DNA from 4 places in the Pseudoduganella sp. GW821-FHT11H04 genome. Region 1 is predicted to be linked to each of the others. Evidence: predicted binding sites of a transcription regulator. Region 1 holds the regulator's gene; each other region holds the start of a gene.

Evidence for each region. The regulator sigma-54, encoded in region 1, starts transcription at its own class of promoters, with help from an activator protein. The targets are predictions, from matches to a motif close to TGGCANGNAANCTGCTTT.
Region 2: a site for sigma-54 is predicted at 895-912, ahead of AC1RTP_RS09300 (PEP-CTERM sorting domain-containing protein). Genes of this name have one in related genera too.
Region 3: a site for sigma-54 is predicted at 1,093-1,110, ahead of AC1RTP_RS15280 (pilin). Genes of this name have one in related genera too.
Region 4: a site for sigma-54 is predicted at 1,031-1,048, ahead of AC1RTP_RS22530 (EDSAP-1 family PEP-CTERM protein). Genes of this name have one in related genera too.

Annotation. Positions count from the first base shown of each region.
Region 1 covers NZ_JBXARE010000010.1:88,902-91,100, reverse strand. Annotated here, with positions in the region: gene lptB (LPS export ABC transporter ATP-binding protein) at 1-354, shown strand, start outside; gene AC1RTP_RS20570 (RNA polymerase factor sigma-54) at 364-1,860, shown strand; gene hpf (ribosome hibernation-promoting factor, HPF/YfiA family) at 1,933-2,199, shown strand, end outside.
Region 2 covers NZ_JBXARE010000003.1:478,575-480,773, forward strand. Annotated here, with positions in the region: gene prsR (PEP-CTERM-box response regulator transcription factor) at 1-675, shown strand, start outside; gene AC1RTP_RS09300 (PEP-CTERM sorting domain-containing protein) at 953-1,375, shown strand; gene AC1RTP_RS09305 (hypothetical protein) at 1,368-2,199, shown strand, end outside.
Region 3 covers NZ_JBXARE010000006.1:104,274-106,472, forward strand. Annotated here, with positions in the region: gene AC1RTP_RS15275 (pilin) at 1-298, opposite strand, end outside; gene AC1RTP_RS15280 (pilin) at 558-1,046, opposite strand; gene AC1RTP_RS15285 (FHA domain-containing protein) at 1,237-1,938, opposite strand; gene sucD (succinate--CoA ligase subunit alpha) at 2,002-2,199, opposite strand, start outside.
Region 4 covers NZ_JBXARE010000012.1:130,501-132,699, reverse strand. Annotated here, with positions in the region: gene AC1RTP_RS22530 (EDSAP-1 family PEP-CTERM protein) at 49-981, opposite strand; gene AC1RTP_RS22525 (N-acyl amino acid synthase FeeM domain-containing protein) at 1,154-1,867, shown strand; gene AC1RTP_RS22520 (FAD-binding oxidoreductase) at 1,869-2,199, shown strand, end outside.

The DNA of each region.
Region 1 (2,199 bases):
TTGCAGATCGAGAAGCTGCGCGAGAACCAGGCCCTGTCGCTATCCGGTGGTGAGCGCCGCCGCGTGGAGATCGCGCGCGCACTGGCTACCAATCCGCGCTTCGTGCTGCTGGACGAACCGTTCGCCGGCGTCGACCCGATCGCCGTGATCGAAATCCAACGAATCGTGCGTTTCCTGAAGGAGCGCAACATCGGCGTTCTGATCACCGACCATAATGTACGGGAGACCCTCGGCATTTGCGACCGCGCCTACATCATCAACCAGGGCGCCGTGCTGGCTTCGGGCCGCCCGGACGACATCATTGCCAATGAATCCGTACGCCGCGTTTATCTCGGCGAACACTTCCGCATGTAAGCGAAGGCCATGAAACAAACACTGCAACTGCGAACCTCGCAACACCTGGCGCTGACGCCGCAGCTGCAACAATCCATCCGCCTGCTGCAGCTGTCCACGCTGGAGCTGCACCAGGAGTTGGAACAGCTGCTCGGCGACAATCCGATGCTGGAGCGTCTTGACGATCCGCTCGACCACTCTGTGCGGCTGCTGGCCGATGGCGCCATCAGCCAGGGTAGCGGCAATGGCACCGAAGGCCCCGCCACGCCAGCGCAGGAAAGTGCGCCGGGCGAGTGTGGCGAAGCCCCGGCCGCAGCCTCCGAAGGCGACGCCTATGAAGGCGGCGAAGGCGAGGGCGGCAACGGCAGCGACGACACGGACTGGAGTTCCAGCTCCGGCAGCAAATCTGCCGACGACGAAGACAGCCGCCCGCAGCTGGAAGCTTCCGGCTGCACCTTGCGCGAACACTTGCTGGAACAGATGCGAGTGACCGTACAGGAGCCGCGCGACCGCGCCCTGATGGAAATGATCATCGACGCGCTGGACGACAATGGCTACCTGGAAGAGCCGCTGGAAGAAATCCACGAGCGTCTGCCGCCCGAGCTGGAAATCGAACTGGATGACCTTCGCTGCAGCCTGGTGCTGTTGCAAAGCTTTGACCCGGCCGGCGTGGCCGCACGCAATGCTTCCGAATGCCTGGCGCTGCAGATCAAGCGCATGCCAGGCGTGCCGATGGTGACGCGCCGCATGGCGCTGGTCATCGTCGAGAAGCACCTGGCATGGTTCGCCCAGCGCGAGTTCACCAAACTGAAAAAAGCCCTCGACTGCGACGACGAAGATTTGCGCGAAGCGCAGTGCGTCATCCGCCAGTGCAACCCGCACCCGGGCGCCGAGTTCGCATCGGGCGATTCCGATTACGTCGTGCCCGACGTGATCGTGAAGAAGGGCCGCGGCGGCTGGCTGGTCATGCTGAATAACGACGTGGTGCCGCGCCTGCGTGTGAACGCGCTGTACGCCAACCTGCTCAAGCAGGGCAAAAGCGAGTCGCAGATGAACGGCCAGCTGCAGGAAGCTAAGTGGCTGATCAAGAATATGCGCCAGCGCTTCGACACCATCCTGCGCGTCGCGGAAGCGATAGTAGAAAGACAAAAGAATTTTTTCAGCCATGGCGCGGTCGCCATGAGGCCCCTTGTGTTGCGTGAAATTGCTGATACACTGGGACTACACGAGAGCACTATTTCTCGCGTAACAACTCAAAAATATATGCTCACCCCGCATGGCATGTTTGAGTTGAAATATTTCTTTGGTAGCCACGTCGCGACCGAAGCTGGGGGTGAAGCTTCATCGACTGCGATACGGGCACTGATCGTGCAACTGACAGGAGCAGAAGACCCGAAAAATCCTTTATCCGACAGTAAGATTGCGGACATGCTGGGAGAACAAGGCATGGTGATTGCGCGACGGACTGTTGCCAAATATCGAGAAGCGTTGAAAATCCCTCCGGTAAGCCTCCGCAAATCTTTGTAGTGCAGTGCATGGGTTCCTCTGTGCGTTTCGGCGTACACGAACTCGAGAGCGACATCATCTTTAGGAGTGTGTATGAATCTCACCATCAGTGGACATCATGTCGAAGTGACCCCGGCCATTCGCGAGTACGTGCAGAGCAAGCTGGAACGAGTCAAGCGCCATTTCGATCAAGTAATCGATATTGCTGTCATCCTGACTGTAGATAACCTCACCGAGAAAGAGAAACGTCAGAAAGCGGAAATCAACCTGCGCATGTCTGGCAAAACTGTTTACGTCGAAAGCCTGTCGCAAGATCTCTACGCCGCCATCGATACCCTGATTGATAAACTGGATCGCCAG
Region 2 (2,199 bases), on a different contig from region 1:
AAACAGACCAAGGGCAAGGTGGAAGCAGCCAACGGCGGCACCTTCTTCCTCGATGAAGTGGGCGACCTTCCGATGCCGCTGCAAGCGAAGCTGCTGCGCTTCCTGCAGGAGCGCGTGATCGAGCGCGTCGGCGGCCATGAGGAAATCCCGGTCGATGTGCGCATCGTTTGCGCGACCCACCAGAACCTGAAGGAGCTGGTGAAAGCGGGACGCTTCCGTGAAGACTTGTATTACCGTTTGTCCGAAATCGTGCTGACCATCCCGCCGCTGCGCGAGCGCGAAGGCGATGCCGTGCTGCTGGCGCAGCACTTCAAGAACCGCTTCTGCGCACAGGAAGGCCGCGGCAACCTGCATTTCAGCCCGGACGCGCTGGCGCAAATCGCCCACCATGACTGGCCGGGCAATGTGCGCGAAATGGAAAACTGCATCAAGCGCGCCATCATCATGGCCGACGGCCCGGCAATCACGGCCGACGACCTGGGCTTGTCCGGTGCACCGGTGGAAGAGGAACCGTTCAACCTGCGCCAGGTGCGCGACGAAGCGGAGTACCGCGCAATCGTGCGCGCGCTGGCCCGCGTCGAGGGTAATATTGTCAAAGCGTCGGAACTCTTGGGTGTCTCCCGCCCAACCCTGTACGACTTGCTGGAACGCCACGCCATCAAAGCTTCATCCTGATCCTAAGGCAGGCGCTGCGTTCCGCTGCGCCTGCATCCTCGTCCGCTTTTTTGCCTGGCTTTCCTGCCCCAGGCTAGACCTCTTCGCCCCGCCTTTTTTGACATTTGCCGGCCTTCGGTAAAGGTTAATTTTCCTAATTGCAAACTTCACTGTCGTAAAATTTAACACATGGCTTAGCTGAGGTTTTGCGATGTCAGCATAATCAATGACTTAGCGAGTAGGCATGTTTGATGCTTCTTTGTGTTTGTAGATCCTAACTTACTACATGGAGCGCATAATGAAAGCTATCTCGCTGATTAAGCCTTGCCTGCTGGCCTGCTCCGTTCTGGCAGGCGCTCACGCGGTTGCCGGACCGCTCACCATCAACAGTATTGAATTCAGTTTCATGAGTTACAGCAGCATGCCGCCGTCTGTTTTCAGCAGTTCCTCTGGCAGTAGTCTCGGCAACATGCCAACCGTGCTGCCAACCCCGACGGAAGACATGTCCTCGGTGGTAGTTCCCATGCCGGCCCAAATCACGCCCATCATCGAGGTGTTCGTGCCGTCCGAGCCCGGCAGTACTGCGCCGGTGATCGAAGTCTCGCAGCCAGCCACCGACGCTGCAGCGGCGGCGGCAGTTCCTGAGCCTGGTACCCTGGCACTGCTCGGCCTAGGACTTGGCATGCTGGTCATGCGCCGCCGAGGGGAATCACATGCTTAAGTCCAGGCAAGTCCCGGGACTGGCATTGGCGTTGTTGTTGGCGGCTTGTGGAGGCGGTGGCGGCGGGTCGGGGGGGGCGCCGGTTGCATCGAACAATCCGCCCGTCACCGCGCCGACACCAACGCCATCACCCACGGTCGAGGGCAATATCGTCACGTCGGTGCCAACGCCCACTTATGCCGTGGGCAGCGGCGCTTATTCCGTGTTCAACGCCATCAATGCCTTGCGCGGCAAGATCGGTTCCGGCTTGCTGGCGCAAAGCCTGTTGCTCGACAAGTCGGCCGATGCGCACTGGAGCTACATCAACCAGAACGGCATCACTGAATTGCATGGCGAGACAGCAGGCAAGCCCGGCTACACCGGAGCCCGCGCGGCCGACAGGATCAGCGCTGCAGGGTATAGCGCCGCAGTGTCCGGCGAAGCAATCTTCAGTACCGGCGGCACGGACAAGTACTCCACCTGCGTAGCGGAATGGGCCAATTCGGTCTATCACGCGGCCTTGCTGTTTGCCAGCACGATCGACATCGGGGTATCGGCGAACAACTTCAATCCGCCTGATGGCGCGTCAACGCTGTGCGTAGTCGACGTCGCGACCAGCGTGACGCAATCGGCGCAGTTGCCCGGTACGGGAAGCATCCGTGCTTTTCCTTACGCCAACCAGGCCGAGGTGCCGTTCGTGTTCTTGAACCGCAGCGAAATGCCGACGCCAGTGCCGGACTTGCTCGAAGTGGGCACGCCAATCACGGTCAGCTTTGAAACCAGGGGCATGACGATCGCAACGCCCATTGCGATCAGCCAGTTCAGCCTGACGCCTGCCGGTGGCA
Region 3 (2,199 bases), on a different contig from region 1:
AGGTAATACCCGAAACTTCTTTGGTTGGGGTGAATGGCTTGACTGGGCTGCCACCAGCGGTATCACCAATGTCGCACTTGTTGTAGTCGCCGCCGGATTCCTGAACGCAAACACCGATTGCGGTTTTGATGGAATCAGCTGCGGAAATCGCTGCAGCAGCTTTGGCTTTCAGGGTGTACTCCGAATAGGCAGGGATAGCAACTGCTGCCAGAATACCGATAATTGCCACAACGATCATCAGTTCGATCAGGGTGAAGCCGGCTTGTGCTTGCTGCTTGATCTGTTTCATCGATTTCATTTTGCTACTCCTTCAGGTAGGGGACTAAGAATTTGGTGCCACACCTGGATATGAGCAACGGCCGTGCCATCTTTTTTTGACAACAAAAACGGCCCAAAATTGTCGCAAATTGTCACTTTTGGCCGGTTGAGATGACGATTTTAGTCAAGCCCTCTACATTTTTGTCAGTTTACACGTGCGTCGTCTGCCTTTTTTCGTCACTAGCAAAAAAAAACCGGACCAACGGCCCGGTTTTTTTCCTTCAGATACTCTAATTAGATTAGGTAGCTGGGTTGTTCTTCTCAACAGCGGTGATGAACACTGGGTTGGTCGCGGTGGTTGCGTTCTTCCAGGTTACGTTCGCTTTGGAACCATCCAGGCCGGTAGGCTCCATGGTGATAGTGGAGCCAGCACCAACGTTCTTGCCCAGGTCGGTCAGGGTCAGGGTCAGGACGCCGGAGGTCTTGTTGAAGGTGATCGACGACACTTCTTTGGTCTTGGCGAATGGCTTCACTGGGGAGCCGCCAGCGGTGTCGCCGATGTCGCACTTATTGTAGTCGCCACCCGATTCCTGAACGCAAACTCCGATGGCGGTTTTCAGGGAGTCAGCAGCAGAGATCGCTGCGGCAGCTTTGGCCTTCAGGGTGTACTCGGAGTAGGCTGGGATTGCTACAGCAGCCAGAACACCGATGATCGCCACAACGATCATCAGTTCGATCAGGGTAAAGCCAGCTTGCGCTTGTTGCTTGATTTGCTTCATCGATTTCATTTTGTAGTTTCCAAAACAAGGGTTGTTAAAGTCTCGCAGATTCCATTGAGCAATTGGCATGCCAGCTTAATAATTAAGCAAAAAGCATCATTTTGCCTAATTTATAAGCAAAATTCTGATTTTGACTGACAATTTCTGCTCGGCAAGTGACGAAAATTATCAGTTGCGAAGGTGGGGCTGACAATAAGTGTCAGGCTGGGAGGCGGAAAGCCATCAAAATTCCGCTGAGATCAAGGATGTCGCCGGTCTTCAGGCGCTGTGGCTGGCGCGGCATTGGGTCGCCGTTCAGCAGTGGAGACTTGTCGCCTTCCACATGGGCGGCGGAATAGCCATCGGCGGCGCGAGCGATCACCACCACCTGCACACCAGGGCGGCCGAGGCTGGTGACGGCCTTGGTCAGGCTGAGGGTTTTGCCGGCATTGGTGCCGTTGAGGACTTCAATATGGCCAAGCGGCAACTCCACCGCCGGTGCGATTGCGGCGAACTGGGTGGCCGGTGCGGCTTGGGCAGGCTGGGCTGCTTGTACAGACTGCGGTGGCCGAGGGCGCTGCGGCGGCACCGGCATGGCCGGGACAGTTGCGGCGGCTGCGGCCAAAGGGCGGATGCCGTCCGTGACGAATTCGAGGTGGTACTTGGCCATCTTGATCACATCCTTATTCTGCAGGAAGTGCTTACCGATGCGGTGGCCGTTAACAAAGGTACCGTTGGTGCTTTGGAGGTCTTCCAGGAAGGAGTCGTCCAGGATGGTGGTGACAATGGCGTGCTCGCCGCTCACTGCGGCGTGATTCAGCACAATATCGTTATGCTTATGGCGGCCAACGGTCATGCGCTCCTTGGTGAGCTGCACCGTTTGCTCGATGACGCCTTCACGCATGACGAGTAGTTTTGCCAAATCGTTATCTCCAGTTGAAACAAAAACGGGGAGCCGAGGCTCCCCGTTAGCTTACGGCTAATATTACAGCATTGCCTTCAGCAGGCGAGCCATTTCGGATGGGTTCTTGGTAACCTTGATACCGCAGGCTTCCATGATTTCCAGCTTGGCTTGTGCAGTATCAGCACCGCCAGAGATCAGCGCGCCGGCGTGGCCCATGCGCTTGCCTGGAGGAGCGGTGACACCAGCGATGAAGCCAACCACTGGCTTCTTCATATTGTC
Region 4 (2,199 bases), on a different contig from region 1:
GGCCTGCTTGACGAACCCGTCCAAAGCTTGAGGCCTATCAAAAAATGCTCAGGATTTGCGGCGGCGCAATGCTACCGACATTGCCAACATCCCAGCTGCCAGCACAGCGAGCGAATCTGGTTCCGGCAATTGCTGTTGCAACGCATTGGCCAGCGTGTTGTGCTGGATCGTGATCTGGTAGCTCGTGCCCGCTGCAAGCAAGGGTGTGGTCGCCGAAAATGGCGCAGTGGCAGGTGCATAAGTCAGAGTGCCTGGCGTGCCGTCAGTGCGGCTGAGGGCGCTTTGTGCATTCAGTTCTCCCGGCGCGTAAGTAAAGACCGAGGCGCCAGTGGTCAGGTTGACGATATTGATCGACCACGACAAGCGTGCATTCGCGTTGGCATTCGGGCCCGAACCCAGCGAAACATAAGCCTGTGTGTAGGGCGTTGCATCGAACGCGACCGTCATGGTGTCCGCTGCGCCCAGCGTGATGCTGAAGGTGGTTGACGTGCCGACGTCGCAATTGCCAGAGGCAATGGCGTTCATGGCGGTCGAAGCGTCAGCGCGGGTGCGGGCATGTGCGCCTGCAGGATTGCCATTAATGATGATGGAGGCGCCGGTCAAGTCCTGGTCGGCATAACCGAAGGTGCCTGGCACCGGCGGCGGGCTGGCAAATGGCGCAAAGTTGTTGTTGGCCAGGGCAGGGCAGGGTGCGCCAACGCACTGGTGCGCTACGTTCGGCGTGCTACCGCTCAGGATGCCGAGAGATGATGCGCCATTGGCGAACACATTATTGAGCGATGCGGTTGCATGCGCGTCGTTGGTGCCCTGCAGGATAGTGAAGTCGGCGGTGCTGTAGGCGCCGCCGCCAGAATGCAACAGGCGGAAATTGTTGATGTCCAGGATCGCAGAAGCGAAGGTGGATGCCTGGGCTGGCGCGCTGGCAATGCCGACCACGATTGCGGCGGCGCTTGCCAGGAGGGACTTGCGGAAGGTAGTCATGGCTTGAATCTCCCTGAGGATATGCGGCGGGTGTGCCGGCAAGCTCTGTTGAGCAGCATCCGTGCCATGTCGCTATGCCCCGGTGTGCATTGGCCGTGAAAAGAAATCCGACGCGGGCGGAACCTTACGCGATCCTGCGCGTCCAAGCCATATTCCAAGAGGAGGACGCACTGTGGACGACGACACCATTGTTTCCCTGCTGATCGAAGAGAACGCCAGCGGCGAGCAGGCATTGCAAGCGCTGGACCAGCAACAGTTCAATATCCGCCTGGCCAATTCGGCCGGGCAGCGCGAGGCTGCCAGCGTGCTGCTGCAGAAAATGTACGGCTGGCGCGGCTACGAGATCGATCCCAACGCACCGCATGAACCGAACCGCATCACACTGGCTGCCGACAGCCAGGGCGAGACCGTCGGAACCATGTCGCTTTGCCTGGATGATCCCGCCATTGGGCTGCCGGCCGATGAAAACTTTGGCGACATTCTCTCGGGCTGGCGTGCGCAAGGACGGCATCTCTGCGAACCAGCGCGCCTGGCAATCGACCGCGACGTCAATATGCGTGTGTTTGCCGCCCTGATCCACATTTCGTATGTCTATGCCCATAACCTGCATGGCTGCACCGACTATGTGATCGAAGTCAATCCACGCCACGTCATGTTTTACAAGCGCATGCTGGGTTTCCATATAGCCGCGCCCGAACGCCATTGCTCGCGGGTTGGAGCGCCCGCGGTGCTGTTGCGGCTGGACCTGGCGCATATGGAGGAGCAGATCCATCTGCACGGCGGGCGCATGGAAGCTGGGCCCAACGAGCGCTCCTTCTACCCGTTCTTCTTCTCGCCACAAGACGAGGCCGGTATTACGCTGCGCTTGCGCGAAGGGAGGAGTTGACATGGACCGGCTCGATCCTGCCTTGCAGGCCTGGCGCTTGTTGCTGGGACCGTCACGCGTGCTTACCGAAGCAGGGGCGTTGGCGTCTTATGCGGCAAGTACTGCGGCTAATCCCGTCCTTCCGCTCGCCGTGCTGCGCCCCCTTTCCCATGGCGAAGTGGTGGCGCTCGTACGCGGCGCCGGAGAATTTGACATTCCGCTTTATCCGCTCAGCACCGGGCGGAACTGGGGCTATGGCGATGCTTGCCCTAGCGGCGAAGGTCAAGTGATCGTCGACCTGGGCGGCATGAACCGCATTCTTGCAACCGATCCCGAGCTCGCCTATACAGTGA